DNA from 2 places in the Chungangia koreensis genome. Region 2 is predicted to be linked to the other one. Evidence: riboswitches for the same ligand, from Rfam matches in the RefSeq annotation. Region 2 holds a riboswitch; the other holds the start of a gene.
What was found. A riboswitch is a leader RNA that binds a small molecule or an ion and turns the genes downstream of it on or off. The one in region 2 is predicted to bind FMN.

Region 1: another riboswitch for FMN. It lies ahead of ACFOZY_RS11230 (ECF transporter S component); the one in region 2 lies ahead of ribE (riboflavin synthase).

Annotation. Positions count from the first base shown of each region.
Region 1 covers NZ_JBHSEC010000019.1:405,198-421,795, reverse strand. Annotated here, with positions in the region: gene resA (thiol-disulfide oxidoreductase ResA) at 1-451, shown strand, start outside; gene resB (cytochrome c biogenesis protein ResB) at 465-2,111, shown strand; gene ccsB (c-type cytochrome biogenesis protein CcsB) at 2,114-3,304, shown strand; gene ACFOZY_RS11250 (response regulator transcription factor) at 3,508-4,224, shown strand; gene ACFOZY_RS11245 (ATP-binding protein) at 4,217-5,998, shown strand; gene ACFOZY_RS11240 (RNA polymerase sigma factor SigX) at 6,044-6,583, shown strand; gene ACFOZY_RS11235 (hypothetical protein) at 6,570-7,790, shown strand; FMN riboswitch at 7,880-8,009, shown strand; gene ACFOZY_RS11230 (ECF transporter S component) at 8,150-8,734, shown strand; gene ACFOZY_RS11225 (ferredoxin) at 8,775-9,026, opposite strand; gene ACFOZY_RS11220 (YpbB family protein) at 9,136-10,206, shown strand; gene ACFOZY_RS11215 (RecQ family ATP-dependent DNA helicase) at 10,175-11,629, shown strand; gene ACFOZY_RS11210 (LysM peptidoglycan-binding domain-containing protein) at 11,707-12,324, shown strand; gene ACFOZY_RS11205 (CBS domain-containing protein) at 12,445-13,056, shown strand; gene ACFOZY_RS11200 (metallophosphoesterase) at 13,148-13,912, shown strand; gene ACFOZY_RS11195 (YpdA family putative bacillithiol disulfide reductase) at 13,928-14,908, shown strand; gene ACFOZY_RS11190 (asparaginase) at 14,990-15,958, shown strand; gene prsW (glutamic-type intramembrane protease PrsW) at 16,027-16,598, shown strand, end outside.
Region 2 covers NZ_JBHSEC010000022.1:135,768-152,365, forward strand. Annotated here, with positions in the region: gene ACFOZY_RS15370 (M15 family metallopeptidase) at 1-502, shown strand, start outside; gene ACFOZY_RS15375 (MGMT family protein) at 673-1,014, opposite strand; gene ACFOZY_RS15380 (LCP family protein) at 1,133-2,173, shown strand; FMN riboswitch at 2,333-2,468, shown strand; gene ribE (riboflavin synthase) at 2,623-3,270, shown strand; gene ribB (3,4-dihydroxy-2-butanone-4-phosphate synthase) at 3,288-4,373, shown strand; gene ribH (6,7-dimethyl-8-ribityllumazine synthase) at 4,376-4,840, shown strand; gene glsA (glutaminase A) at 5,098-6,039, shown strand; gene ACFOZY_RS15405 (GNAT family N-acetyltransferase) at 6,101-6,550, shown strand; gene ACFOZY_RS15410 (pyridoxamine 5'-phosphate oxidase family protein) at 6,591-7,007, shown strand; gene ACFOZY_RS15415 (nucleoside deaminase) at 7,055-7,528, shown strand; gene ACFOZY_RS15420 (gluconate 2-dehydrogenase subunit 3 family protein) at 7,659-8,414, shown strand; gene ACFOZY_RS15425 (GMC family oxidoreductase) at 8,433-10,145, shown strand; gene tatA (twin-arginine translocase TatA/TatE family subunit) at 10,165-10,377, shown strand; gene tatC (twin-arginine translocase subunit TatC) at 10,390-11,244, shown strand; gene ACFOZY_RS15440 (GNAT family N-acetyltransferase) at 11,280-11,810, opposite strand; gene ACFOZY_RS15445 (DUF819 family protein) at 11,896-13,110, shown strand; gene ACFOZY_RS15450 (TldD/PmbA family protein) at 13,206-14,594, shown strand; gene ACFOZY_RS15455 (TldD/PmbA family protein) at 14,598-15,935, shown strand; gene ACFOZY_RS15460 (hypothetical protein) at 16,528-16,598, shown strand, end outside.

The DNA of each region.
Region 1 (16,598 bases), on a different contig from region 2:
AAGTGCTACAAAGGATAAAGTGAAATTGCTGGAAGTCGGCGATCAAGCACCAGATTTTGCATTGACCGATTTGGAAGGCAATAGCCATAAATTATCCGATTACAAAGGACAAGGTGTATTCCTGAACTTCTGGGGTACTTGGTGTGAACCTTGTGTTGAAGAAATGCCTGCCATTGATCGGCAATATAATAAGTTCGAGCAGCAAGGTGTACATGTGCTTTCGGTGAATATTGCGCAATCCAACATGGAAGTGTCCAGCTTCCGTGATCAGCTCAATTTGAAATTCCCAATTGTAATCGACAAAAACAAGAGTGTTATGGAAGCATACAATGTTACTTGGCTTCCTGCTACAGTGCTTGTGAACCCCGAAGGGAAGATTGAAAAGATATACACCGGCGGATTGACGGACGAAAATATTGCCAAGTTTATGGAGAGCATCAAACCAGAGTAAGGAGTAATTAACTATGGCCAAAATATTATGTGAATGCGGTCATGAAAATCCGCAAGGTACGGTCCTTTGTGAGAACTGCGGACGACCATTGACGGAAGAAGCTAAGACGAAAGAAATTGCCGATATGAGATATGAAGGGACAGCTCGTCGGTCCCAAACATATAATCGTACAATTATTGATAAAGTCTGGAATTTCTTCTCCAGTGTCAAGGTAGGAGTCACTCTGATTGTCATTATATTAGTCGCGGCAGCTCTTGGAACGTTCTTACCTCAAGTTTTATATGTTCCTGCAACGGTCGAGACTGAAATAGCCAAATATTATGAAGAGACATATGGTATTTTCGGTCAAATATACTATGGTCTTGGTTTGCATGAAATGTACCGTTCCTGGTGGTTTCAGGCACTCATCGGAATGCTGGCCATCTCACTTGTCGTGGCAAGTTTAGATAGGGGTATTCCACTCTTTAAGTCACTGAAAAATCAGCGTGTAGTCCGTCATGAAAGCTTCATGAAGCGCCAAAGATTATTTGGCAGAGGACAAAGTAATCAAAGTGAAAAAGCAATTGATCTTGCAGAAGAAAAATTGAAAACGCTTCGCTATAAAGTGAAACGTGATGGGAATGCCTTACTAGCTGAAAAAGGCAGATTCTCGAGATGGGGCCCGTATGTCAATCACACAGGGCTGATTATATTCCTATTCGGGGTGATGCTTCGAATCTTGCCTGGCTTTTATGTGGATGAGACGTTGTGGATTCGTGAAGGAGAAACCCGGGCAATTCCTGGTGCACCGGGCTATTATCTACATAGTGAAGAATTTACACTTGAAACTTATTCTACTGAAGACAAGGAAGTATATGGCGAGGCACTTGAACGCGTCGGAACAGTCCCTAAAAACTTCCAGACAGACGTAACGTTGTTCAAGAAACCTGAAGGTGCAATACCAGGGGAAGATAATCTTGAAAAAGTAAAAGAGGATTCAATTATTGTAAACGACCCTCTCAAATTTGATGGCTATGCAGTTTATCAGATGGATTATTCACTAAATGAGTTAAAAGCGATGACTTTCCAACTGACGAACAAAGAATCAGGTGAGTCACTCGGTGAGTTTACAATTGACTTGATTAATCCAGAAAAGGTATATGATTTGGGGAATGGCGCGCAAGTTCGAATTTTAAACTATGCACCTGACTTCTCCGGATTTAAAAATGGTGTACCACAAACCAAAACACCGCTACCTAATAATCCTGCATTTTTAGTGGAAATGAAAACTCCTGATACTCCTGAGGGAGAATCGAGTTTTGTAGCAATACGGGAAACGCTTGAACCTTTAGGTGAAAACCAATACAAGCTTTCTTTCCAAGATGTAGAAACAAGGGATGCTTCCGGCTTGGTCATTCGAAAGGATAAGACCCTTTGGATATTAGGAATCGGTGGGCTGATCTTCCTTTTAGGAGTGGCACAAGGATCATATTGGAACCATAGACGTTTCTGGATTCAAAAAGCGGCCGATGGAACGATTTTGGTAGCCGGCCATACGAATAAAAACTGGTTCGCTCTCCGGAAAGAGCTCGATGCAGTTACTGAATACGCTAAACTGCCAGCTTATACGGACCAGCAGGATCCAGAATTTGATGAGAAAGACAAGGACGGTGAAGACTGATCATGCATTACGTAGAAATCAGTTCTAATTTATTGCTCGTGGCATTCATTGCATACCTTGTAGCTACACTTCTATTTGGTGGGGCTATCAAAGGAGCAAACAAAAACAAAGAATCATTTACTTCAGAAAATAGATGGGGCAGAGCAGCCATCACGGTTACCATCATCGGTTTTCTTTCCCATATAGGGTATTTTATATTCCGATGGATTGCAGCAGGACATGCACCTGTTAGTAACCTATTTGAATTTACGACTGCTTTTGCGATGCTTTTAGTAGGGGCTTTCATCTTATTCTATTTCATGTATAAAGTGCCTTCTTTAGGATTGTTCGCATTACCAATAGCAATTGTAATTATTGGCTTTGCTTCAATGTTCCCAAGGGAAATCAACCCGCTTGTTCCATCACTGAAGAGTTACTGGTTAACCATTCACGTAACTACAGCTGCTTTAGGTGAAGCCATTTTGGCGATTAGTGCTGTTGCAGGTCTTGTCTATTTACTAAAAAATATCGATATGACGAAAAAATCCAAGCAAAGATTTTGGATTGAAGCAGTCATGTTTACCGTTGTCATTTTTGTAGGTTTCATTGTATCGACGATCACATTCTCTGCAATGGGGTACGAAGCAGATTTCTCTTACCTTAATAAAGATGGAAAGGAAGCTCAAATTTCGTATACGATGCCTCCGATTTTCGGTATGAATGAATACCAAACCTTAACGGATCGCACAATGGAACCGATTGCTGAAATGCCTCCAAATGTTAATGCTAAAAAGCTGACTACAGTTGTTTGGTCATTAATATTCGGTACAGTCATTTACATTCTTATTCGCCTAATTGGCAGAAAACCGATAGCTGCTATGTTACAACCGCTTGTAAGACGGGCCAATAATCAACTAATGGATGAAATCGGATATCGCTCAGTACTCATCGGCTTTCCTGTTTTCAGTTTAGGAGCATTAGTATTTGCAATGATTTGGGCACAGGAAGCGTGGTCCCGCTTTTGGGGATGGGATCCGAAAGAAGTATGGGCCCTTATCACTTGGCTGTTCTATGCGGCATTCTTGCATCTTCGAATTACGAAAGGATGGCAAGGTGAAAAATCAGCATGGTTTGCGGTAATTGGGTTTACTATCATCATGTTCAACTTAATTTTTGTAAACTTGATTATTGCAGGTCTTCACTCATACGCATAACATCACTTTTAAATACAATTGCCCGGTGTAGTAGAATACGCCGGGCTTTTTCTATGGGAAAACAGTATAATTTGCTGCATCAAGAATTGTAAAAGTCACAAACTATAGTGAAAAATATAGCGTTCAGTAGTCACTACCATTTCTTTTTTTTTCGAGTACTTGTACAATGATAGTAGAGAGAGTGTAAGAGAGGGGCAGATCCTATGTCTGAAAATATATCCATTCTTGTAGTTGATGATGAAGATCGCATCAGGCGATTGTTGAAAATGTATTTGGAACGTGAAGGTTATGTAGTAGACGAAGCTGTAAATGGCGTGGAAGCGTTATCTATGGCTTTAGAAAATGATTATCATTGCATCCTTCTCGATTTAATGATGCCTGAGAAAGATGGCCTTGAGGTATGTGAAGAACTGCGCTCGAAAAAATCCACACCTGTCATTATGCTGACAGCTAAAGGTGAAGAAGCGAACCGTGTGCAAGGATTTGAACTTGGAGCTGACGATTATATCGTTAAACCGTTCAGTCCGAGGGAAGTGATTCTTCGAGTGAAGGCAATCTTGAGAAGATCGGCTGCGTTTTCTGATTCTACGTCTTCAACTGCTTCAAAGGACCTGGTGGTATTCCCGTATTTGACGATTGACCATGACGCACATCGGGTGACTGCAGAAGGAGTAGAGGTAAATCTGACACCAAAGGAATATGAACTGTTGTATTTCCTGGCCAAGTCTCCTGATAAGGTATTTGACCGAGAACAACTGTTGAAAGAAGTTTGGCATTATGAATTTTTTGGCGATTTGAGAACAGTTGATACTCACGTCAAAAGGCTTCGGGAAAAGCTTAATCGAGTGTCAGAAAAAGCTGCCAAGATGATTGTGACAGTGTGGGGAGTCGGATACAAGTTCGAGGTCATCAATGAATAGAATATGGAGTAGTATCGTCGGGAAGCTATGGGGAACCATATTGCTTCTCGTTTCGTTTGTATTGTTCATTGTCACGGTGCTTATTTTAGAATTTCTTCAGGATTTTCACTTGGAACAAGCTGAATCTTCTTTGACACAGCAAGCACAGTCGATTATCCGGATTTTTGAAGATCACGATGAGGAGCTAATATCCACAAATATCGTGAAAGATATTTTAGCAGAGCATACGAACTTGATCATTGCAGCTAGTCCAAATGAAATCAGAATGACTCATCAGGAAGGACAAAATCAGGAAGAGGTTCAAAGACGTATTTTAAGTGATCCCGTTTTAGCTTCTACTTTTGTGTCCGAAAAAGAAGAGATGAAGGAAATGATGCTTCCTTCACTTGAAGATGGGAACCAGATGGAGTCGTATATTGTCTTGGCGTCTCCACTAGAATCCGATAATTCAGCTCATGGCGCAGTATTCATTTACCAAAGTCTTGATGTAATCCATCAGACTACTAAACAGACAACGAATATTGTATTCTTATCGGCATTCATTGCATTCGTTTTAACGACTTTCTTTGCCTTTTTCCTATCTACAAAGATTACTTCGCCTTTACGTAAGATGAGGGAAGCTGCATTCGAACTGGCGAAAGGAAACTTTGAAACAAAAGTTCCAGCCGGCCAGAATGATGAAATGGGGCAATTAGCGACTGCATTCAATCAGATGGGAAGGCAATTGAAACATCACCTGGAAGTGATTCATCAAGAGAAAGAACAACTGTCAAATATCCTTACTTCAATGACCGATGCGGTAGTAACTTTTAATCGGGATATGACTATTCTTTTGAGTAATCCGCAGGCAGAAAAAATCATGCAAAAATGGTTTTTGAAAGGCGGGACAGAAAGTAAACATCCGATCCCAGCTGAAATATACCATATGCTTGATCATGTTATGACATTTGAAGAAGGTATTGAAGATGAGCTTGAAATCATAGGGAGCTATTATTTTGTCTCTATCAGCCCTTTGTATAGTAGAGATTCAATTCGTGGGGCAGTTGTCGTATTACGTGATATGACGGAACAGCATAAATTGGAAAAATTACGTTCCGACTTCATTGCGAATGTTTCGCACGAATTAAGAACGCCTATATCTATGTTACAAGGATACAGTGAAGCGATAATGGATGATGTGGTAGAGGATGAAGTGGAGCGTAAGGAAATCATTAAGATTATTTATGAAGAATCACAGAGGATGGGGAGATTAGTTACCGACTTGTTAGATTTGGCGAGACTTGAATCTGGTCACATGAGATTATACACATCAAGCCAAGATGTTGTACCTGTAGTGGATCGAATTGTACATAAGTTCCAGCAAAGGGCGAAAGAGGAACAGATTGAATTGACTTTTGTATCCGAAGCGGAAGATCAACTTATGGCGGAATTGGATGAGGATCGGATTGAACAAGTGCTTACGAATTTAATCGATAATGCAATTAGACATACACCGGAAGAAGGAAATGTGACAGTCCGTGTTGAAAAAGATAAGTTGTTTGCAAAAGTCAGCGTCATTGATACGGGTTCTGGAATACCGGAAGAGGACCTTCCGTATGTTTTTGAACGATTCTATAAAGCAGACAAGGCACGTACCCGCGGAAAAGGCGGAACCGGACTGGGTCTTGCCATTGCAAAAAAAATTATTGAATCTCACCAAGGAACGATTACAGTGGATAGCGAAGTAAATAGTGGTACCCATTTCGCTTTTTATCTACCTCTTAAGAATGTGTAACCTTTTTGTTTGAAATCCGACTAATCTAATGAACGGAGGGAGTATATGGATGACTCCGTTTTCCATAGGCTCTACGAATCATACCACCAGGACGTTTTCCAGTTTTTGATCTATTTAGTGAAGGATCGACAGCAGGCAGAAGACCTCATGCATGAAGTATATGTCCGGGTATTTAAATCGTATAGCCGCTTTGAAGGAAAAAGTTCAGAAAAGACTTGGCTCTTTTCAATTGCGAAGAATGTAGCAATTGACTTCTTCAGAAAAAATACAGTCCGAAAAAAGCATGTATTCGAGTCGTTCGACTGGGAAACAAGACAACTCATTTCTAATACTTCTTCTCCTGAAGAGCTCATTGAGCTAAATGATGACATGAGGCAGGTTCTCCATGCTTTGGATCATTGTACTGGAGATCAGAAGATGGTCATTGTCATGAGGTATTTCCAGGAACTCTCGATTACTGAGACTGCGGAAGTCCTCCAATGGACAGAAGGAAAAGTCAAAACGACACAACATCGGGCTATTAAAGCAATTCGGGAGCATCTTTTGCATTTGAAACAGGAGGTGAAAGCACATGGGGAATCATGAGTGGGACGATGAACAAATTGAACAGCTGCTTTCAAATGCACCGAAAATCAAAGATGAACGGTCAAAAGAAGACATACTGGCCAAGCTGAAAAGCGACCCAAGACTGAATGGCCCGGAAAAGAAGAAAAATTGGCAGAAATGGATGCCTGCTTCTATCACTGCAGCGGCAGTCGTAACAATGACCATTTTGGTATCTTCATTCTTTAATGAGAACATTTCGGTTCCGCAAGAAGCTGGCATGGAAGACCGTGCTGCTGAATCACCGGAATCCTCTGAACCGGTAGAGGCGAAATTGTATAAAGAAGAATCAACTGATTACACCGATGAAGAGTCAGAAACTAATTCAATCGCCACTACTATGCAAGATGTAAGCCTGCCACGTATGGCAGTGTATCCTTCCGATTTGGAAGAATACAAAGAATTCCGTTTGGCGCTTTCTTCCCAAGCAGAAGCGATTCCTGTGACATTTTTAATCAGCAAAGAAAAGATTGCAGAAGATTTTGGTGGCAATTGGCCATCGGAATTGGAGCTTTACCGGAAATATGCAGCAGATATTAATGAAAATGCATTTGGATTCAGTGAGTACCACCCGATGATAGGACAATTTAAAGAGGAAAAGGGCTTGATTATTCACACCCTTCCAAAAGATCACCCATATGATATGGGGAGCGCAGCTGAACATCAATATTTTCAAACCATAGAATGGACATTTTCGGAAGAGCATGATCTCTTAAAGGTTATAAATAAGGATGGTTCTAATGCAGAATTTGCACATATGGGTCTACTTAAATCGGTGGCTTTAAATAATCCTTTTAAAAAGACTGCTTATTATTTGTATACATTAGAGAACAATCAGCAATTGTTAGTTCCTTGGACCGGAAAGACATTTGAAGATCTACCATCCGCTTTAAAAGAAATGAAATCAGCTCAAAGTGATTTTTTCAAACCTATCATTCCGAAAAATGTAAACTTTACGGTAAACGAAGATAAAGAAGTTGCTACGATCACCTTTGATAAAACCGTAGACCTTGAGGCAATGGATCGAGAGGAAGCTGGAAAAATGATGGATGGTATTCTTTTAACGGCCGCAAGCTTCAATCTGAAGGTTAAATTTGAAAATGTAAAACAAACGGAATGGAATGGATTTGATCTTACACAGCCATTGCCACAGCCGATCGGTCCTAACCCTTTCTATCTGAATAACTGACATTATAGGGGATGTAAACAAGATGGTTTACATTCCCCTTATTATGAGTTATAGTAATAATTGTCTTGAATTAAAACTAAATTAATATGATTCATCTTCGGGGCAGGGTGCAATTCCCGACCGGCGGTATTAGAAGAAATTCTTAAGCCCGCGAGCCGCAAGGCAGGATTTGGTGAGATTCCAAAGCCGACAGTACAGTCTGGATGGGAGAAGGTGAAGGTGCGGAACGTCTTTTCTACGATCAGATGCTATTTTCAATGTGCCTTTTTCTCCCTTAAGCGAAGCTTAAGGGATTTTATTTTGATCAGATGTCCGCCCTTTCTTCTTAGAAAGTGAATCATGGGAGGAGAGAGGAAATTATGAAAGACACAAAACTACGAAAACTGATTGCGGTTGGTATGTTGGGGGCAATATCATTTGTATTAATGCTGTTCAATTTTCCATTGCCGCCGTTTCCAGCGTTCTTACAGGTAGACTTCAGTGATGTACCTGCATTAATTGCAACAATCATTATGGGGCCAATGGCCGGAATTACAGTGGAGCTGCTCAAGAACTTCTTGGATTGGATATTTTCCGGAAGCCCAACAGGGGTACCGGTTGGACATCTTGCGAACTTCGCAACAAGTGTATTGTTCATATTACCAGTCTATTTTGTATATCGTAGATTACTCAATGCGAAAGGTTTGACACTGGGATTGGTCGTTGGGACTGTGTCAATGGCTGTCGGGATGAGTTTGTTGAACTATGTATTATTCCTACCTATGTATACGTACTTCCTTGGCATGGAGGCAGTTACAGGCACTGCATTGTATGAAATGATCGTTTTAGGAATTTTACCTTTTAACTTAGTCAAGGGAATCCTACTGATGGTCTTGACTCTACTCATCTATCGCAGTATGAAAGGGTTCATCAAGAAACAACAAATCCAATTTGATATAAAATAAAAAAGCGGGGCCAAGAGGCTCCGCTTTTTTACTTATTGGTTTATTCTTCGAATTTTAAAGGGTTACCTTCAAATGGCGCATCTGCCACTTTGATTGAATCTGTCGGGCAGCCTTCAAATGCGTCCAACATGTCTTCCAGCAGTTCTTCTGGAACTTCAGTTGAACCCATGTTATCATCAAGGATAGCAAAGGCAATCCCTTCATCATCGTAATCGTAAATATCTGGTGCTGCCGCGCCGCATGCGCCACACGCGATACATGTATCTTGATCGACGATCGTAAATTTAGCCATGAAATTCTCTCCTTTTCCTTCTCCGTACGGACCTACGGCTTACGTTAATCATTCTAATGCTGTTTCTCCACGTTTTCAACCTATAAACTTTTGTAAAGAGGTGGGAGATATGACAAATTTCGACCGATTGCTCCTAACGCTAATTTCATCTTTTCAAGGGGAGCGGACTGTATCTGCTGTCTTTCATCTATTGAACGGTAAACGTTCTGGACAGACTTTACAGGATGTCGAATATTATAATATGAAATCGTACTTTTCTATTTTACCAAAATTGAAGAAGGAATTGTTCGACAAATATATTGAAAATCTTGTGAACAAAGATTTGATAAAAATTGAACACTCTATTGCACATTTAACACAAAAAGGAATAGAATGTGCGAAAGAACCCGTAGAGTTTATGTTTAATGGTTGGATATACAGAGGCAAAGAATGGGAGTTTTTCTACCGCTTGTCCTTGATTGTTCAAACGTTATCACAAGCGATCACTAAAGATATGAAGTTTGTCCCGGTACAAAAAGATGAAAAAATCCAGCAGTTTGTCAAAGTCTATCTATCTTCTAAGCCTTACATAGAATATCGGTTCATTTCCGATTTTAAATGTGAAATGATTGAAAGTATTTCTTCTGGTCTACTCAATGACGAACAAAAAAACATGATTGTCCATCGTTTAACAGGAAAAGGTGTTAGTGGATGGACATGGCGTCAAATGGCGGAGCGGACAGATTGTGCTGAGATGGATGTGTACCTTGCGTTTATCGAGGCATTACATAAGTGGCTGGATCAACTCACTTTCGAACCATCAAAGTTCCCGCTTCTCCGTGAGATTGCATATGATATTAAAGCGCGCACACCATTGACTGAATCTGCCACAAAAACGTCTCATCTCTTTTCTCAAGGATTTTCAATGGAACAGATTACCGAAATTCGAAAACTTAAAATGAGCACGATTGAGGATCATTTCGTTGAGATGGCAATTAATGAAATGGCATTTCCAATTTCAAGATTCTTAACAAATTCAGAACTTGAACAAGTACAAAAAGCCGTGAAGGAATTAAATTCAAAAAAACTCCGATTGTTGAAAGAAAGATTACCTAACCTTTCTTATTTTCAGTTAAGACTGGGTATGGCTTATAAGGAAGGTGAAAAGAGTGCACAAACAAAAGCTCCATCACGTTCTTAAAGAGAGATTCGGGTATGATGAACTCCGACCAGGTCAAGAGGAAATCATTCAAGCGGTGTTAGCGGGGAAAGATGTAGTCGCAATTCTTCCGACAGGGATGGGAAAGTCACTTTGTTATCAGTTGCCGGCCTATTTGCTTGGTGGAACGGTTTTAATCATTTCTCCTCTTCTTTCTTTAATGCAGGATCAAGTCGAGCAATTAAAACGGCTGGGGGAAAAAAGGGTAGTAGCCCTCAACTCTTTTCTTTCCTATCAAGACAAACAAAGAATACTGTTTAATCTTTCATCATACCGGTTTGTGTTTACTTCTCCAGAAATGATTTTTCAGCCGATCGTGAGAGACCAATTAGCCAAGACAAACCTATCATTGATCGTTACTGATGAAGCACATTGCATCTCACAATGGGGATTCGATTTCAGACCAGATTATTTGAGGATAAGTGATTGGCTAAAAACTTTTCAAAGGCCGCCGGTGTTAGCTTTGACAGCAACTGCAACAAGTAAAGTAGTACATGACATCCAAGAATATTTACAGATGTACAAACCATTTATTCATATTCATTCCTTAGACCGTCCAAATATCCGTTATGTCATCGAAAAGCTTGAAAATCAGGACCAAAAAACAGAATGGCTGGTCTCTCACACAAAAACTTATGAAGGCCCAGGAATCATTTACACCCAGTCAAGACAACGCGCTGAAGCGCTGTCTGCTATTTTGAATGAAAGCGGGACACGCAGCGGTTTTTACCATGCAGGTATGGAACAAGAGGACCGGGTGTTCGTCCAACAACAATTCCTTTCCGGAGAATTACAATGGGTGTGTGCAACGAATGCCTTTGGTATGGGGATTCATAAAGACGATATCCGGCAAGTAATCCATGATCATCTACCTGCCACTCCTGCTAATTACATTCAGGAAGTCGGAAGGGCTGGAAGAAACGGAAATGACGCAGTTGCTTTTCTTTTATATACAGAAGGGGATGAAGAACGGACCCGGTTTGTAGTAAATGAAGAAATCCCTATTAAGCACTTTATAGAAATGATAAACGAAAAGAAATCAAATGGCGAAAACCCTGCAAGATTAGTCGATGATGGATTCATGAACGAAACAGACTTCCGAGTACTGTCCTATTGGTTAGAGAGAACCGATCCTGTTGAGACCATTCAAATTGTTGAAAGACTACGAATGGACAAGAATCGACAAATTCAAGACATGCTAAAATTAATTGAGGACACGACCTGTCTCCGGGGGAAAATACTAACATACTTCGGACAAGAACTGGATGAAAGTAAAAAGCCTCTCAATTGCTGCTCAGTTTGTGGGGTTAACTTAAATAATCTGTTGACTAAGCAGAAAGAGGAATTAACTTCAGCTTCTTTCTCCTCTTGGGAAGAAAGGCTTGGACAGCTCTTTCCAATCTGAAGGGATGTCATTTACTTTTGCGACAATTTTCGTCATAATAAGGTGTAGATGTTAGAAAGAAATGGAGTCTGAACTACATGAAACCTGATGATTATTTAGAAAAAATAGAACAGCATCGACAAGAGATTCATGTTGATAAAAACGGTGAGGATCGTGTACGTTCTCGAAGAGAACTACATAGGAATGGGCGTAAAAACGGTAAAGGGAAAACTCCCAAGAAGAAGACCAGCAAGTTGCTGACAACGATGTTTGGTATATTTATACTAATACCTGTTGGATTTCTGATATACGTTGTCGCATTTTATGAGCCTCAAATGCCGGAAACAGCATTAAAGGATAATCAGTTTAAAATGGAAGTGAATACACCAGATCAGGATTCTGCATCTGACTCGGATGAAGTGGATCCACCTTCCGACGAAAATGAAAATATAGACGCAGAGCAACCAGAAACCGATTCAACTACTGTCCCTGCTCAACCAGAAGAAAACGTCGATCCTGCCCCTGTAGAAGATGAGCCGGAGAAGACTGAAGAAACTGATGCGGAAGAACGCACACATGTAGTTGCACCTGGTGAAACATTGTTCCGAATTGCAATGAATTACTACGGTTCTCCTGATGGCGTAGAAACTATAAAATCTGCAAATGGTCTTTCTTCTAATGAAATATCCGCTGGACAAACTTTAAGAATTCCGTAAATACTATGAATCAAAAGAAGGATATTTCTTTCAATCGCAGAATAAATATAGAGATGGCGTTCATAATGGGCCATATTTTATTAGCGGGAAAGGGTGGGTCCTTTGTTTGTTAAAAGTGTGATGATTCCTAAGGAAAAATGTTTTACCATTCAAATCGGCGACTCAGTGCAGAAAGTGCTTGAGATTCTCGAAATGAAGCAAGTCGATGCCCTTCCGGTACTTGACGGCCAAAATTACGTTGGGATTGTAACGCGTTTTCATGTGTACCGTGCATTTTACGATTTAGACATGAACAAGGAATCTTTTTTGGAGGAACGGATTGTCTCGGATATCATTAAAAAACGCGAAACTGTGTTGCAATTAGAAGATGTCTTTGAAAAAGCGCTAATTGCATTAAACGATTTCCCGATCGCTGCGGTCACAGAAGGTGATAAATTCTTGGGGATTGTCACAAGATATGATGTGCTTCACCAATTTAAAAGTGCCTTCGGTATGGATAGAGCAGGAGTTCGTATTACGTTTTCATCCGTTGAATCAGACGGACGGATTGCTAAACTTTCGGATATCATTCAAAAATATCACGAATCAGTCATTTCACTCGTCACATTCGATGAAACGGATAAGCTGATCCGGCGCATTGTTTTAAAGATTGAAAAGCGGGATAATCTTCAAAAGTTCCTAAACGAGTTAGATGATTCTGGATTCAGGGTACTTCATATTGCAGAGGATTAATGATTAAACAGAGGGGGCAGAGTATTTTACTTTGCCTTTTCTGTTTTTCTGTAACGAATGGTCACAGCAGTTCGAGGAAAGGGAAGAGAGAATGAAATATTTATGGTTTTTACCGCTTTTTGTAGGCGGATTATTCCTATATATGTTCGCCTATGCAAAAGCGACTAAACTTAAAGAGCATAATCTCTTCTTACATGTGAAAAAGGAAGAGAAGCCGCTTCGATTATTCTTTGTTTCTGACATTCATCGACGTAAAATTTCCGAAGCACTGATAAAGCAAATTAACGAAAAGTTTGATGCAGTGATCATCGGCGGTGATTTAGCAGAAAAAGGGGTACCGCTTAAACGAATAGAAGAAAACGTAAGGCGCTTGTCCTCATTAGGGAAAATATACTACATATGGGGCAATAACGACCGGGAAGTGGGAGAAGCGAATATAAAAGGAATTATCCAATCCTTCGGAGGAGATGTACTTGAGAATAGCTCAGCTGTACTAAAAACGGGCAAGCAACGATGGATGATTTGTGCAGTCGACGACACATCTAGCGGCAATTTGAATTTAGACCAAGCTTTCACTTCCATACAATCTTCTGATATTACGATCTTCATCACCCATTCCCCATTCGTATTTAAAAAAGCAAAGAATCGCTATCAGCCACATGTGATGATGGCAGGTCATACCCACGGCGGCCAAATTCGTCTTGGGCCGTTCGGGATGTTCAAAAAAGGCAGGATGATGGAAGAAGAAGGATATTATTCATTAATCAGTAACGGGTATGGTACATCCATGGTTCCATTAAGACTTGGTGCCCGTCCTGAATGCCATATCATCCGTTTAAACGGAAACATCGAGTAGAATTGAGGGGTTATAATGCAAAAGGAAGCAGCAATTATTATAGGCGGTGGTCCATGCGGTCTTGCTGCGGCAATCGCGCTGCAAGAGGCAGGGATCGTTCCTCTCGTCATAGAAAAAGGAAACATCGTGAATGCCATTTACAATTACCCAACTCATCAGACGTTTTTCAGTTCTAGTGACAAACTGGCGATTGGAAATATTCCCTTCATCACACAAGATCGAAAACCGAAGCGAAATCAGGCACTTGTCTACTATCGGGAAGTGGTTAAATTAAAGGGTATTCGGGTTAATCGTTTCGAAACAGTCAAAAAGGTAAACAAAACCCAAAATGGATTTACCGTAGAAACTAATTTAAGAGATTACTCCACACCATACGTGGTTGTTGCAACCGGCTACTATGACCATGCAAATATGATGGGCATACCAGGAGAAAATCTGCCTAAAGTACATCACTATTTTAAGGAAGGTCATCCTTTTTTTGATACAGAAGTCCTCGTAATTGGAGGGAAAAACTCTGCGGTAGATGCAGCACTGGAATTGCACAAGGCTGGTGCACATGTCACTGTAGCCTACAGGGGTGATATATATTCACCGAGTATCAAACCATGGGTCTTGCCAGAGTTTGAAGGGCTTGTTCGAACAAACGGAATTACTATGCTGTTCAATACAGATGTAGTGGAAATCAAAGAAAAATCGGTCACTTTGAACACGGAAGGGCAGCATCGTGAAATCAGCAATGATTTTGTGTTTGCTATGACAGGATACCATCCGGATCACTCATTTCTTGAGGGAATGGGCGTAGAAATTGACCCTCATACAGGAAGACCCTCTTATCATGAAGAAACGATGGAAACGAATGTACCGGATTTATTTATAGCGGGTGTTATAGCGGCTGGTAATAATGCAAATGAAATCTTTATAGAAAATGGACGATTTCATGGCGAAATGATAGCCACATCCATTATAGATAAAATAAACGGATTGCCCGGTCAATGAGGCAATCCGTTTTTTAAATGCTAAAACATTATAGGTTCACTTAGTAATTTGTGTAGAATGAGATGAAGGAGTGAATTCCATATGAAAAGAAAAGTATCAGTCATAACAACAGGCGGAACAATCGCTAGTAAGCCAATTGAAAATGGACTGCTGAACTCCGGCGCCATCACAGGTGAAGAATTGGCTGCTTTGTGCCAGTTGCCTGAAGAAATTGAGATTAAAATAATTGATGTATTCCAACTTCCAAGTATGCATATCGGCTTTAAAGAAATGTTGAAAATTAGGGATGTTATCTTAAATGAGTTTGAAGACCCAGATGTTAGCGGGATTGTCGTCACTCACGGAACAGACAGTTTGGAAGAAACGGCTTACTTTCTCGACCTGACGATTGCTGATGAACGAACAGTTGTCATAACTGGATCTCAAAGATCTCCTTTTGAAGTCGGTAGTGATGTCTTTTCTAACTTAAGCAATTCAATACTGGTTGCATCTGAACCTGCTACATACGGGAGCGGGACCGTCGTTGTCTTTAATGAACGAATATATTCTGCAAGATATATAAGGAAAGTCCATAGTTCAAATTTACAGGCCTTTGATGTATTTGGGCATGGTTATTTAGGGATCATTGATAGCGGGGTTGTCCGGGTATATCAAAAACCGGTTAACCGAGAAGTGTATAAGAACCTTCACAAGGAACCTAAGGTTGACATCATCAAATGTTATTCGGGTGCATCTGGTACCGTTATTGAAGCGTTAGTAGATGATGGAGTGGAAGGAATCATTTTGGAAGGTGTTGGACGTGGTCAAGTTTCGCCTTATATGATGCCCGCCATCAACAAAGCGGTTTCAAAAGGGGTCCATGTAGTAGTTACTACTAGTGCAGAGGAAGGGCGGGTATATCCTGCCTATGATTATTTGGGTAGTGCAGCAGACTTAATGAGAAATGGTGTAGTCCTTGGCGGCGATTACAATAGTAAAAAGGCCAGAATAAAAGTGGCTGTGCTTTTAGCGAGTGGAAATACGATTGATAAGACCGTATTTGAAAATTAAAAAGCCCCCTCCTTATCTTACGGACAAAATGGTATAATTTGAGTAAATGTCATGTAAGGGGTCGGAACATGCTAATACTTTTATCAGTAGCGATCGCCCCTGGGCTGGCGTTATTCAGCTACTTCTATCTAAGAAAACAAATTGCACGGGAACCATCCAAGACATTGTTTCATGCATTTCTGTATGGAGCAATATTGACGTTCCCGATATTGTTCTTGCAATATGTTTTTGAAGAGGAAGGGACGTTTTCATCAGCTTTTGTTCAAAATGTCCTTTTTACAAGTAGTTTGGAAGAGTTCTTTAAATGGTTGATCTTAATCGTTGCGATTTATAAGCATGTGAATTTTGAAGATCCTTATGACGGAATACTCTATGGGGTTAGTGTGTCCTTGGGTTTTGCTACAGTTGAAAATATTTTGTACTTAGTAACATTTGGCGTGGATACGGCATTCATTAGAGCATTACTGCCAGTTTCAAGTCATGCCTTATTTGGAGTGGTTATGGGCTATTATATTGGGAAAGCTAAGTTCTCCACGTTCCAGCCTCAACAACTCTTACTGATCGCTTTACTCGCACCACTTTTATTGCATATGATTTATAATACAATCTTAAGTTCCCAAGGTGTTTGGTTATATTTCAT
Region 2 (16,598 bases):
GTGGGAATTCCGGGAAGAGTTAAAATCCCGTCCGTTACCAAAAGGTTTGCATCCAATCGTAGCGGAAAAAAGCGGGGAACTGGTCCGGTTGAGTAAGGAACAAGGAATCGAAATAACGATAACAGATGGTTTTCGCTCAATTGAAGAACAAAACCAAATTTATAGACAAGGCCGGAGCAATGAAGGGAATGTCGTCACCTATGCAAAGGGAGGACAGTCCTATCATAACTTTGGTCTTGCCATTGACTTCGCACTCTCCTTTCCGGACGGTTCCGTTAGCTGGGATATGTCTTACGATGGCAACGGTAACGGAAAATCCGATTGGCACGAGGTGGCCGCCATCGGAAAAGAACTTGGCTTTGAGTGGGGAGGAGATTGGCGGAGTTTCAAGGACTACCCTCATTTACAAATGACGTTCGGCTTATCCTTGGGAGAACTCCAAGAAGGCTGGAGACCGGAAGATACCATGGAGAAAAGAGAAATCTTTAACTTTAGCGACTGAAACGACAGGGTTTCGGTCTTTTTTATTTCAACAGTTTCACAATTAACCATCTGATAGTCGCTAAAAAGGTTGGAGCCCGAATAAAGAAATGTTCACCTGCAAAAGATCACAGAATCTACTAAAAAATATCCCAAAATAAAGGGAAGCTGTATTTCACTATGTATAATCTCTCAAATCGTATCCCAGTCACGATCATCCTCAAGCTCTCTACCCCTTAACTGATACACCGTCAAATCCACCTTATGTTCAGATGATACGACTATACCTTCTGATTCCAGCAACACTCGCTGTTCATGGCCTCCTTCTCCGTCTTTCAATGCAATTTCCCCTTTTGCATTAATGACCCGGTGCCAAGGGAGTTTGTATTTCCCGCTCATGGAATGGAGAATACGTACGACTTGTCTGGCACTGCGCGGGCTTCCCGCACTCTGCGCTACCTGACCATATGTCATGACCTTACCGGCCGGAATGGCTTGTATGATTTCAATCACTTTCAACGTAAACGGCTGCATAATGCCCCTCCTTGTCTTTATTCAAACAAATCCGTCATTCCCTGTCAAAATAGCATGACGTTTAGAAAAGGTAATCTTTTCATATTCTAAGGGATGGATACGAAAGGGGAGGAACTGCATGACAACTGGTCGAAGGATGAATAAAAACAATGTGTATTTGAAGAAACGCCAATGGATTCCTCTTCTATTGCTTGCGATAATTGTTGGATTAGTTGCTTATATTGTTGAAAAAGTGACAGCTTATGAATCAGTAGACTTGACCCTGTCAGACGAGGAACTCGGAATTACAGAAGATCATCCTTCTGCAGTTAACACGAAAAGTGATGAGATTTTTCACATGGCACTCTTCGGCTTGGATCGGCGGAATTCAAATGACCAGCATAGCCGTTCTGATGCGATGATTATCGCTACCCTCGACTTCAAACATGACAAGGTGAAACTGACATCGCTCATGCGGGATCAGCTCGTTGATATCGAGGGGTATGGGCTGGACAAGCTAAATCATGCTTACGCCTATGGTGGAGCGCCGCTCGCTATAAAAACGATTAATCAGAATTTCGGTACCAACATCCGAAACTATGCCACTGTGGATTTTTTCATGTTAGAGGATATTATAAACGCAATCGGAGGAGTCACAGTTCCTATAAATGAAGAAGAACGGGTGGAATTAAATAAGCAGTTAAGAAGTGAAAAGAAGCCATTGATAAAAAAGGAGGGAGAAGTTCATATGGATGGAGAGACCGCGGTCGCTTATTCAAGAATCCGCTACGTGGGAGATGGTGATTTTGAGCGGACTGAACGACAACGACGTGTCCTCCAGGCGATGGTTGTAAAAGCGAAAGAGGCTGGGCCCTATGGGATGGCGAAGTTATGGATGACCATTGCACCTTATGTTGAGACTTCGTTATCCTCAGATGAAATACTAACTCTTGGTAGAGATTATTATTCAAATGAAAAAATGGAGTGGGAACAGGCAAGATTTCCCCTTGATGGAACTTGGCGGGACGGCAGGCATCACGGTTCCTGGGTAATGGAAGTGGATTTAGAGGCCCAGAAGAGAGTAATCCAAGATTACTTATACCGTGACGTCCCACCACAAGGGATGGAAACGGTTTTCAAGGAACCTCTCCTTCTGGGGGAAAGGCTCGAATCTCATTAATTTCCTTTCATGAAATATGCCGTGGCGATAATTCCTAAGAAAATGACAACAACGACAGCTCCAATCAGAATAGTTGTTAACCCCATGGTAAGGTTCTCCTTTCAAACACATAATTATTATAAAATTGGTTTTCTATGTTAAAGTTATTTGTATATTAGTGAATCGCTTCGGGGCAAGGTGAAAATCCTTACCGGCGGTGATCGGGCAATGCCCGTAAGTCCGTGACCCGGCTCGGCCGGTGGAGCTGGTGAAAATCCAGCACCGACAGTGAAAGTCTGGATGGGAGAAGCGTTTAGTTTAAGTTTATCATAACCTGCATTCCCTATGTGATAGGGTTATTTGTGCTACCCATTCTTCTTTACCTAACCTTTCCTTACCACCCGTTTGCCCCTTGGTGGAAATCACAATACATTTTACAACTCAATTACATACAGAAAGGAAGGCTGCGTTTGTTTACAGGCATTATCGAAGAACTCGGCACCGTCCGGGAAATTCGGAATCACGCCTCTTCTTTGCGTTTGACAATTTCATGCAAAAAAGTGCTGAGTGATGTGAATATTGGAGACAGTATAGCCGTAAACGGAGTGTGTCTAACAGTTAATGCCTATACGTCTGCGGATTTTTCTGCCGATGTTATTCCGGAAACATTCCATTCGACAGGTCTGCGTTATTTAGATAAAGGTTCGTCTGTCAATTTGGAACGCGCGATGGCTGCCAATGGTCGATTTGGCGGTCATTTTGTAAGTGGCCATGTGGATGGCACTGGTACCATCGTCGGCGAAAAGAGGTTATCTAATGCCATATATAAGGTGATTGAAGTGGATCCGTCTCTTTTGAAATACATGATGTATAAAGGCTCAATCACGGTAGATGGCACATCACTGACCATATTCGAGATCACGGATCGAACCTTTACCATTTCATTGATTCCGACGACGGTGAACGATTCAGTCATCGGCATGAAAGGTCGAGGAGAAACGGTGAATATTGAATGCGATATGTTAGCAAAGTATATGGAACGTCTCATGGAGCATAAAACACCGAAGCAAGGTTTAACGATGGAAACCCTTGCTTCTAATGGATTCTTGGACAGCTGATGAGAGGAGGGGCAACAGTGTTTATAAAGGTAGAAAAAGCGATTGAAGATTTAAAAGAAGGAAAAGCGATAATTGTAGTCGATGACGAAGACCGTGAAAATGAAGGGGATTTTGTTGTCCTTGCGGAATATGCTACGCCTGAAATGATTAATTTCATGGCAAAAGAGGGAAGAGGGCTTATTTGCGTTCCCATTACCGAGGAGAAGGCGAAGCAGCTTGACCTCGGATTAATGACTGCCCATAACAGTGATGTACATGGAACTGCCTTTACTGTAAGTATCGATCATGCAGAGAGTCATACCGGAATTAGTGCATTTGAGCGTTCTGAAACCATTCTAAAAATGATAGAGGATACAGCGACGCCAGAAGATTTCCGCCGACCAGGACATATTTTTCCTTTAATAGCGAAAAAGGGTGGCGTCTTAAAAAGAGCAGGTCATACAGAAGCAGCTGTAGATCTGGCTATGTTAGCAGGGGTAAAACCGGCTGGTGTCATTGTTGAGATTATGAATGAAGACGGAACGATGGCACGGATTGCAGAGCTTCAGAATATCGCAGAGCGCCTGGAACTCGGCATCTTGACTATTCAAGAACTAATAGCGTATCGCAGAGAAAATGAAAAACTTGTAACAAAAGAAATTGAACTGCCATTTTCAACAATGTATGGTGAATTCCAGGCCGTCATTTATAAGGAAGTACTGACTGGACAAGAGCATATAGCACTTGTTAAAGGGGATGTAACGTCTGTAAACGCTCTTGTAAGAGTTCAAGCGGGCAACATCTTCGGCGATATATTTGGCGCTTCCGGATTGGATGGCAACAAAATGATCCAATGTGCTATGCGGCAAATTGAGCAAGCAGGAGCCGGAGTCCTCCTTTACGTAAGGCAAGAGGAAGGTTTGTCAGACAAACTAAAGGCATTGTCAGAAGGAATGCCTCCTGAGCGGCAATTGCGGGACTATGGCATTGGTGCTCAGATTTTGCGAGACTTAGGCATGAATAAAATCAGGCTATTGTCGAACCATCCAAAACGAGTTGCAGCAATCGCCGGTTTCGGATTGGAAATTATTGAAACTGTACCGATTGAAGAGGGAGGAAACTGAAGATGAATCTATTTGAAGGTAATGTTATTGGAACGGGTCTTAAAATAGGGATTGTCGCTGGACGATTCAATGAGTTCATTACAGGAAAATTAGTGAGTGGAGCGGAAGATGCACTTAGACGGCATGGTGTTGAAGAGTCGGATATTTCCATCGCTTGGGTACCGGGTGCATTTGAAATACCGATTGCTGCAAAGAGAATGGCTGCATCTGGCAAATATGATGCAGTAATCACTTTGGGTGCAGTGATCCGTGGGTCTACGCCACACTTCGATTTTGTCTCCAGTGAAGTTGCGAAAGGCGTAGCGGCAGTCGGTTTACAGCAGGAAATGCCAGTTATTTTCGGTGTCTTAACAGTGGACTCGATTGAGCAGGCGATCGAACGTGCTGGAACAAAAGCTGGGAACAAAGGCTATGAAGCTGCAGTCAGTGCAATTGAAATGGCCAATTTGTTGAAGAATTTAGAGTAATTGTGAACACCCTCCTGAAAATCACTTCAGGAGGGTGTTTTTAACATTACTATTTTGTGTCCACTGATGTAAATGCGCCGAATAGGGAGCCTAATAAAACAAAAGCCATAAGTGTGAAGAGAATTACGAAAATATACAATGGTTTCACCCCTTGCAGAGCTATTATTAATAGTCTTAATCTCTCCAACATTGTAACATGGCATTATAGACGATTCAATGTTTCAAGCATCCATTGTAAAGCTTAGGAGGAGGCAACTATGAAGAATCATTTAAGTGATGAATTGCATCAATTATTAAATGAGTCCTTGATCTACACTGCAGATGGAAAGGTTGCAGATTACATACCCGGCCTTGCACAGGCGGACCCGCATCATTTATCGATTGCTGTATCTTACCCAGACGGAACTTGTCACACAGCCGGAGAGGTCGAAGATAAGAAACTAACGCTACAGAGTATTTCAAAAGTGCTGACCTTGGCACTCGTTTTAATGGATCGGGGAGAAGGCTTTGTATTTCAGCGTGTTGGAAAGGAACCGACAGGCGATCCGTTCAATTCCATTATTAAGTTGGAAACAATCAGTCCGTCGAAACCGTTAAACCCGATGATTAATGCCGGGGCGCTCGCCGTTACGCATATGCTGGTGGGGGCGAATGTAGAAGAACGGATTGAAAAACTGTTAGAGTTTTTAAGGTTGATCACGGGAAATCCTGAGTTGACTTATAATGAGGAGATCGCCCAATCGGAAATGGAGACGGCGGACTTGAACCGATCGCTTGCCTACTATTTGAAGGAGCATGATGTGATTAACGAAGATGTCGAGGATTTGATGGACCTCTATACGAAACAATGCTCGATTGAAGTAACCGTTCCAGAGTTGGCGAAGATTGGTCTCGTCTTTGCACTGAATGGACAAGATCCAGATAGTGGTAGACAGGTCATTCCTAAAAGGGTGGCGAGTATTTGCAAAACCTTTATGGTCACATGTGGCATGTATAATGCATCCGGTGAATTTGCAATCTGTGTGGGAGTACCTGCTAAGAGTGGAGTGTCCGGCGGTATTATGGCAGCAGTCCCTGGCAAATGTGGGATTGGTGTATTCGGACCGGCACTAGATGACAAGGGGAATTCCGTCGCAGGGTGGAAACTTCTTGAAAAGTTATCCTCTAAATACGATTTGAGTATGTTTTCGAAAGTGTAATGAAAACCCCGTTAAATTAAACCAGTAAAGTAATACAGAGGAACGGAAGAAGGCTTAACATATGATTAAGGAATTAAATTTAAAGGATCGAGATATCGTAAAACAAATCTTATGCATCCAAGTCCCTGCCTACCAAGTGGAAGCCGAGCTAATTGAATTTGACGGAATACCTCAACTAAAAGATACCATCGAAACGATTCAACAAAGTGGTGAGACGTTTTACGGACTGTTCGAGGATCATGCTTTGATGGGTTTTGTGGCAGTAGAGAATCTGGATGATACGTTGAATATATGCAGACTTGTGGTGGACCCTGCTCATTTTAGAAAAGGAGCAGCGACCAAACTTTTAACATTTATTTTATCCAAAGCAAAAAAACCCGTCACTGTTTCAACAGGCTCAAAGAACATTCCTGCGATTACTCTCTATAAAAAACACAAATTCAGGATCTGTTCTGAAGTTGAAGTTGCACCTGGAGTGTTCATTACGCAAATGTTTAATCCCTTTCCTTAAAGGAATACTAATAGTAAACCAAAAAGAAGGGAAGATTCGGATGAGTTCAGCAAAAGAAAAGGCACTTAAGATTTTGGATAAAAAACTGATTGGGACGTTGTCTACCGTCAGTAATAACAAACCCCATTCCCGTTATATGACATTTTACAATGATAACTTCACTTTATACTGCGCTACCAGCAAAGATACCCATAAGGTGGAAGAACTGCAGCTGAACCCGAATACCCATATACTCTTAGGACTTGAAGGGGTTGCGTTCGGAAACGAATATCTCGAGATTGAAGGAACTGTGGAAGTGACACAAGATGACAGCATGAGAGAAAAGGTTTGGAATAAATACATGGAGTTTTGGTTTGATGGGCCCGAAGATCCGGATCTCATTGTTTTAAAAATCACACCATCTTCAATTAGAATTATGAACAAAAAAGGAAATAGCCCGGAAGTTGTAGAAATGTAATGAAAATACCCGCTGAGCAAGCGGGTTTTTTCATTAGGAGGGAGATCATGGGGACAACAGCAAACGACCATGAAAAATTCATGGCACTCGCCTTAGTGGAAGCCGAGAAGGCAGGGAAAAGAGGGGACCTGCCTATTGGTGCTGTCATTGTACATAACGGTAAGGTCATTTCGAAGGGCTCAAATCGGAAACACACAAAACAAAGCCTAGTGGCGCATGCTGAAATTGACGCCATTCATAGCTGTGCCCCTTATCTGAAGGAACAGAATAATGAGTGTGTCATATATACAACATTGGAACCGTGTATTATGTGTTTGTCCACGATCATTACTGCAAACATTACTACTGTATATTTCGCATTAGAAGATCGGTATATGAGGATTCCTGATTATATCGAGTCAACACCCTACATAAAAGAAAGGCTAATCCATTACCAAGGCGGAATTCTCCGCAAACAATCGGAGAAATACTTGCAAAAATATGCTCCAAATATAGCGGAAATGGTACTTAAGGCTCCCTGATGAAGGGAGCTTTACTATTTTACATATAAATCCCTTAACATTTTCCTAAAATTTGTACGTTCCGTTTAAGTTGATTGTATTTGCGGAATACTTATATAAGCCAATTATTAACACATAAGGAGGTTTCATCATGGCTGAGGAAAAAAAGGGTGTTTCCCGTCGCGATTTTATGAAGACGACAGGTATTGCGACCGGTACATTAATCGGGGGCGGATTGATCGGTGGATTAATCGGTTATAACGCCAAGCAGGACACGGGAACTCAAGGAACAAGCCAAGGGAACGGACAAGGTGAGAACGATCATCCGATGAATGTCGGGTTAAAGTTCTTTACGAATGCTAATGCATTTAACGTATTATCTCAGGCAACGGAACGGATTTTCCCAGAAGACGACTTAGGACCAGGTGCAATTGGATTGGGTGCCCCATACTTCATCGACAATCAGTTGGCTGGTGGATATGGAATGAACGCTAAGGAATATATGCAAGGACCTTTTAAAGACGGTGAAAAAACACAAGGTTATCAGAGCAGATTAACACGTGCAGAGATTTTCAGCCAAGGAGTAGCAAAACTGGATGAAGAAGCAAATAAGCGTTTCCAAACTGGTTTTGCCGAGCTTGAACCGGAACAAATGGATGAGATTTTGACCGCGTTCCAAAAGGGAGAAGTAGAAATGTTAGCTGTTACATCCGACTTCTTCTTCAAACTCCTCCGCCAGGCAACAATAGAAGGGGTATATGCCGACCCGATCTACGGTGGAAACTGGAATATGGAGGCCTGGAAAATGAAAGGTTTCCCTGGTCACCAAATGGCTTATATCAAACAGATTGAAAAAGAAGATTTTGTAGAAATTGAACCCAATTCGATCAGCAGTATGAACCACTAATAAGCGAGGGATGAAAAAATGGCTACAACTTTAGATAAAGTGGATGTCGTCACAGTAGGTGTTGGCTGGTTAGGTGGCATTATCGCCGCCGAATGTGCAAAAGCAGGACTGAAAGTACGCGGGCTGGAACGTGGAAAAGAACGAGGAACCTCAGATTATTATGCAGTACACGATGAATTCCGATATGCAATCCGTTATGAATTAATGCAAGACTTATCAAGAGAAACGATTACATTCCGGAATAATGCTAAAATGTCTGCTCTTCCTATGCGTGTGATGGGGTCTTTCTTATTAGGAGAAGGTCTTGGTGGGGCAGGTACCCACTGGAATGGACACACTTGGAGATTTTTACCTTATGATTTTCAAATCAAAACTATGACGGATGAGAAATACGGTCCAAATAAATTGGGCAAAGATTACCTTATTCAAGACTGGGGCATTACATATGATGAGCTCGAGCCGTACTTCGATAAGTTTGAGAAGACAGCTGGAATCTCCGGTGAGGATAAGAACCCGTTTTGGGGCAAGCGATCTAATCCGTACCCTACACCGCCTATGAAAAAATCTCCAGAGCTCAATCGGTTCGAGAAGGCTACTCAGAATCTTGGGTATCACCCGTTTATGCTGCCTTCAGCCAATTTATCCGAAGCTTATACAAACCCGGATGGAGAGAAAATCAATGCATGCCAATACTGCGGCTTCTGTGAACGATTTGGCTGTGAATACGGAGCGAAAACATCACCAGAAATTACAGTAGTACCGACAGCAAAGAAAACTGGAAACTATGATATCCGATTCCATTCAAATGTTGTAGAAGTACTTAAACAGGGTAATAAAGTAACTGGCGTACGTTTTATCGATACAGTAACAGGTGAAGAATTTATCCAACCTGCTGAAGTTGTGGTTCTGACTTCATATGTAATGAACAATGCGAAGCTTTTGATGGTCTCGAATATTGGCGAACAATATGATCCTGCAACAGGTAGAGGTACTTTAGGGCGCAGCTATTGCTATCAGATTCTTCCGGGTGCCACTGGTTTCTTCGATGAACAATTCAATACGTTCATGGGTGCTGGTGCCTTAGGGATGACGATTGATGACTTTAATGGTGATTCATTCGATCATAGTGACCTTGATTTCATTCATGGTGCGAGCCTTTCGATTACCCAAACGGGTAACCGTCCCATCCAGTTCAATCCGGTTCCGCCGGATACACCTGCTTGGGGTGCTGAGTTCAAAAAAGCCTCAATTGAAAACTACACTCGTACACTGAGTATAGGTGGACAAGGTGCATCGATGCCGCATAAGAACAACTATATGACGCTGGATTCGAAGTATAAGGATGCATATGGTGTGCCATTGTTACAGTTAACTTATAACTTTACTGATCAGGATCGAAATTTACAGAAATATTTGACAGAAAAATGCGCGGAAATCATGAAGGAAATGGGTCCTAAAACAGTTGTTCCTTCCAACCCTTTAACAGACTATGACATTGTACCGTATCAAACAACGCACAACACAGGCGGAACAGTCATGGGCAATGACCCTTCAACAAGTGTCGTGAATAATTGGCTGCAACACTGGGATGCAGAAAACTTGTTTGTAGTTGGTGCAGGAAACTTTGCACATAATGGGGGTTATAACCCGACAGGGACGGTAGGTGCACTTGCGTATCGTGCAGCTGAAGGGATTATTAACTACAGTAAGAATGGTGGCAGTTTGGTTTGACTGAAAGGAGGAATGGATAATGGGTGGTTTTGGTTCTATCGGCGTCCCGGGGTTAATCATTATTTTGGTCATAGTCTTGATCGTTTTCGGACCTAAGAAGCTTCCCGAAATAGGAGGAGCCGTCGGAAAAACATTATCCGAATTCAAAAAGTCGACACGCGAAATTATGAACGATGACGAGGATGAGAAAAAGCCTGCCGTCAGGGAAATTAAGAAAACCGAAGACGCATAGTAGGTGATTCATATGGATCCATACGGAAATAACAACTTGAGTCCTTTAGATAAGAAAAAGATGGAGGAAGCCGTCCATAAGGTTGAAGAAGCTGTGGAAGAGGCGGAGGAAGTAGTGGAACAGGTAGAGGATAGACTTTCTACTGAAGCCGAAGCATCCAACGTACAGGAAACGTGGGTAGATCATTTATCCGATCTTCGGAAACAATTGATTAAAAGTGCTTTCATTTTCCTGTTCTTCCTCATTGTCGTTTTTTCAACCATTAATGTATGGTTCCCTTATGTAACGAGAGGTCACGAACTAATTATATTAGGACCGTTAGAAGTGATTAAGTTTTATACATCGATCTCTGTCACCTTATCTCTTGGATTATCCTTACCGTTCATTTGTCATTTTCTATGGCAATTTGCAAAGCCGGGCTTGCTCGAAAAGGAGCAGAAATTCATTGGTCTCTTTTCACCAGTGATGCTAATTCTATTTTTGGTAGGTTTGTCCTTTGGATATTTCGTGGTGAATCCAATGAGTTATCAGTTCCTTGTCGGACTCGGTGAGATGAATTTTGATGTGATGGTATCTGCGGGAGAGTACGTCCATTTCCTCATTATGACGACTGTGCCAATTGGATTGCTTTTTGAACTGCCGATTGTGGCACTCTTCTTATCGTCAATCGGTCTACTTACGGCCGAAACGATGAAAAAAGTAAGGAAGTGGTCGTATATTTCAATGGCAGTCGTTTCAGCAGTGATTACACCGCCTGATTTTATAAGTCAGTTGTTAGTCTTATTCCCGATGATCATTTTGTATGAGGCCAGTGTATTTATTGTCCGGAAGACAGAAGTCAGAAGGGAAGCGCTGGCACATCAGTAAACAAAGAATCCGCGTAGCAGCGGATTCTTTTGTTTTTATAAGAATAACACCATATGGTGCTCGTCAACATATAAATCGCCAATTTTGAGAGCGTGCTTTTCTGTACCAAATACGCTGAATCCTAATTTCCGATATAGGTTATTAGCAGAATCATTTGACGTTACTACCGATAAATTGAGTTGTTCCAAGCCTTCAAGAGAGCGAGCCTGTTGTATTGCCGCTTCCATCAGAGAAGTTCCGATTCCTTTACCGCCATACTGGTGTTGAACATACATCGCATAGATGTTTCCGCGGTGCTGCATCTTTTGGGCCGATTCCCTCAATAATGTCACCATGCCAATCAATGATTTCCCATCAAAGGCACCAAATGTGAAGTTATCTGGGTTGGCAAGATTTCGTTTAACACCTTCTACAGGTTTTTCCCTACGGATGGCTTCTTCATAACTCGAGCCAAAAGCCTCAGGATGATTTTTAAGTGCTTCTAATCTTAAATCCCAATAGGAAGCGGCATCACTTTCATGTAGTAACCTGATTTCCATAACTGCACCTTCTTTCATTCCCCCCATTTTACAAAAAAATAGAAGAGATATACATATGTTTTTTCAATTCTCTCATTTCGTTTATAATAGTGACTCAAAGGGGGGGGACATTATGGAAGGTACATTGATTAAACCTGAAGATACGTGGCTCTTATGGGCTTTTCTTGCAGGTTGGGCCGCTGTCAGTATTTACTTGGAGCAGAAATACGACTGGGCCAATAAGGTATCCGGTGCGATTATCGCATTAGTAGGGGCTTTAGTGTTAGCAAATTTGAACGTCATCCCAACGGCCGCTCCTGCTTACGATGTTGTGTGGGGGTACGTGATTCCACTTGCGATACCACTTCTTTTATTCCAAGCCAACCTAAGGAAGGTGTGGAATGAGAGCGGACGACTACTAATATTGTTTCTGATTAGTTCAGTAGGGACGGTTATAGGTGTCATGATCAGCTTTTTTGCACTTTATAAATTTGTCCCGGAATTGGACAAGATCAGTGCCTTAATGACGGGTTCTTATATCGGAGGAAGTGTCAATTTCGCAGCGATGGCGGGAAAATTTGAACCGTCGGAAGCGATGGTGTCTTCAGCAATCGTCGCAGATAATTTTATGATGGCCTTATACTTCTTTGTTCTTATCGCAATTCCAGGTATTCCGCTCATGCGAAGATTGTTTAAAGCACCGATTGTTGAACGGATTGAAAAGGAACCGGTTAGAAATGATGAGACGCTTGCTGCTTCATATTGGAAGCGGAAAGAAATATCGTTGAAGGACATAGCACTGTCTATCGGAAGTGCATTCGTCATCGTGGGCGTAGCATTTAAAGTTGCTGAACTGTTTGGTGCATATTTGCCAGAAGGCGGAGCTTTTTGGTCAATAATTAGGGGGATATTGGGAGATAAATACTTGATGCTAACTACGATTACTGTATTGGCGGTCACCTTATTCTCCAAATTCTTCGATCGGTTAAACGGGGCACAGGAGATCGGCACGTATTTGATTTACATCTTCTTTGTTGTTATCGGTACGCCGGCATCCATCCCGTTGTTAATTAAAAATGCTCCACTTCTACTAGTGTTCGTATTCATCATTGTTCTGGTCAACATGATTATTACGTTCGGCGTGGGTAAGCTATTTAAATTCACGATGGAAGAAATGATTGTAGCGAGTAACGCAAATGTCGGAGGGCCGACAACAGCTGCCGCAATGGCTATTGCAAAAGGCTGGAAGGAACTGATAGTTCCGGCAATGTTAGTCGGTACGATGGGCTATATCATTGGAAACTACATTGGAAGTGCAGTCGGGTATTATCTATCAAATCTTATGTAACAGGGAAACCGTGTCTCTTATGGGATACGGTTTTTTTATTGAAATGAAACTATTTGAAAAATTCAAACGTATACTTTTCTAAGGGGGGATGAAATATGTTAAGTAAATCCTTAGTAGAAGAAGTCATCACCGCTGCCTTATCGACAGGCGGTGACTTTGCAGAAGTATTTGTAGAAGACAAAGTGAACAACACGATCGGAATGCAACGTGGAAAAGTGGAAAGCAGCATTTCAGGCAGGGATTTCGGAGTCGGAATCCGTGTGTTCAAGGGATTACAAAGTGTATATGCCTACACGACCGACTTTACGAAGGATGGCCTGATCAAGGCAGCGAAGAATGCAGCCCATGCCATCAACGGAAGCGAACGCTTCATGCCAGCAATTCTTGCAGAGCAAACAGTCAACCCACTACATAAGATTGCCATAGCGCCGAAGACTGTTGAGAATATGAGAAAGGTTGACGTGATGAAGAAAGCGCATGAAATTGCGCAAAACTATCACAAAAGCATTCAAGAAGTTGGGGTCCGGTATTACGACGAGGAACAGCATGTTCTAATTGCAAATTCCGAGGGGAAATTTGTGGAGGATACACGGGTTAGAAGCCGACTTATGATTCAAGCGATTGCAGGGGAAGGGAATCAGATGCAGACAGGATTCTACGGCCCTGGTGCGTATAGCGGCTTTGAATTCATGGAGAATATGAACTTGGAGCATTATGCAAGTGAAGCTGCTCGGATTGCCGTGACGATGCTCCATGCAGATGAATGCCCGAGCGGGAAATTCCCAGTTATTATAGATAACGAATTTGGTGGGGTTATTTTCCACGAAGCCTGCGGCCATGGATTAGAAGCTACATCAGTTGCAAAGAATGCATCCGTATTTGCAAACCGTATTGGAGAACGGGTGGCACCGGACATCGTTACGTATATCGATGATGGGACCATTCCGAATGAATGGGGTTCATTGAACATCGATGATGAGGGAGAAGAGACCCGTAAGAATGTCTTAATCGAAAATGGAATATTAAAAGGTTATTTAATCGATAAGTTCAATGCACGACGGATGGGAATGCCATCAACAGGTTCCGGCAGAAGACAGTCGTATAAATTCGATCCTACTTCCCGGATGACAAACACATACATTGCGCCAGGAAAGTCGACTCGTGAGGAAATCATCGCTTCAACAGAACATGGCATATTTGCGAGATACATGGGTGGGGGTCAGGTAAATCCTGCTACAGGTGACTATAATTTTGCCGTCATGGAAGCCTATTTAGTGAAGAACGGAAAGATCGATCGACCGGTCCGCGGAGCAACTTTAATCGGGAACGGTGCGAAGACACTTCAGCTTGTCGACATGGTTGGAGACAATCTGGGCCACGGAGCAGGTATGTGCGGTTCGGTCAGTGGCAGCATTCCGGTCAATGTCGGCCAGCCGACAATCCGTGTGAGTGAAATTACCGTTGGCGGAACGAAGGGGGAATAGGCGATGAGCATCCTAAACTATCAAGAAAAGTTATTGGCTCAAGGGAAAGAATATGGTTTTGAAGCGATGGAAGTGTATTACGAGAAAACGTCAAGCTTCGGATGTGGAGTCTTTAACGGAGAGTTAGAACATTACGAGACGGCAGAAGCTGGCGGCCTTTCATTCCGCGGGCTGATTGACGGAAAGATGGGTTATGCCTACACCGAGAAGATTGACGAGGATTCCATTCAATTCCTACTCGAACGTGCCAAAAATAATGCAGGTGTCCTCGAGTCAGATGAAATGGACGAAATCTTTGAAGGCAGTCCAGCCTATCAAAACGAAGATTGGTTTTCCGAATCGCTCAGCAAAGTGACGATTCCAGAGAAAATCTCCCTCATGCTTGAAATCGAAAAGAAAATCTCGGAATATAACCCGAAGATCAAACTCGTCAATGGAAGACTGAAAGATATGGCTGGGGAAAAGGCTATTGCGAATAGTAAGGGATTAGCGCTTCATGAACGTCAAAACTATATCTATTTATACTTTACGGTCGTAGTCGAGGATGGCAGTGAAAAGAAATCAGCTAACACTTTCAAGATTACACGGGACTTTTCAAAGTGGAATACGGATGAAATCGCGAAAGAAGCCGCTGAAGAAGTGTTGAAGAGTTTAAACGAGAAGTCAGTTGCTAATAAAAAATACCCGGTTCTATTCCGCCGTGATGCGGCTGCGGCTTTTATTGCGACGTTCAACTCCATCTTTTCGGCGGAAGAGGCTCAATTCGGACAGTCATTGCTTGCAGGAAAATCAGGAGAGAAAATTGCAGCGGATACAGTGACCTTCATCGATGATCCGTTTCATCCATTAGGTCTTTCGAATCGAAACTTTGACTCGGAAGGAGTCGCTTCACAAGAACTGACAGTAGTGGAAAACGGCGTTTTGAAAACATTGCTCCATAATCGTAAAACCGCGAAAAAAGACGGTGTTGAAACGACCGGTCATGCCTACAAATCGTACAAAGGCACACTGTCTGTTGCACCATCAAACTTCTATGTAAAACCGGGAGTTAAAGAATATGAACAGTTAATCTCCGGACTGCAGGAAGGAATCCTGATAACTGAATTATCCGGACTACATTCTGGTGCGAATCCTGTCAGTGGGGACTTTTCTGTTGCTGCGCGTGGCTATTACGTGAAAGATGGGAAAATAGAAGCACCAACAACACTCATGACGATTGCAGGCAACTTCTTCACAGTATTGAATGATGTCGTAGAGGCAGGTTCAGATTTGGAATTTGGTCCGAGTGGCGTCGGTTCACCTTCTTTACTGGTGAAAGGACTTTCCGTAACTATGGAATAGAAGTATTGTATGCGATGTTAAAAGGCCATCGATTTTTATTAAAAATTTGATGGCCTTTGATATTCAGCTAAGAGGTATTATTTGTGCACCAACACAGTGAAAGGGGGTCATGGAATGGTTAAATGGAATTCATATTTTATGCTACTACTCGTGACGGTACTTGGAACAATCCCCTTCACCCTTATAAGTATGACTGAATATTTCTGGTCAGCTCCCTCGACAATTAAAGAGGGGATCAATGCAATTGTTTACATGATGCTTTGGCTGTGTTGCAGTATCCTGATGGGATACAAACAAAATAAAAAGTTTTACATATTTTCATTTGTCTATTTTTCATTCGTAAAAGTGAGCAGCCTTATCGCGTACATTTCATTTTTTTATGTCCCCATCGTTGTGTTTCTGGCCGGACCATTTAATGGTTTAGAGTTCTTTATTAAGCGACTTGAATTTGTATATAGTAGGTCCGCTTATAAATCTACTACTGATTTCTTTAGGTTACTACATGGGCACCTATCTTAGAGCGAAGAAGAAATCGTTTAACCGGCATGGCCTATCAGGAAAGGAATAGAAATTTAAAGGGAGGAGAAATCAAATGATATTGATTTCAATTATTTTTTACATTGTCGGTTTATTTATTTTGTACTTGGTCATCTATTCCGCAGT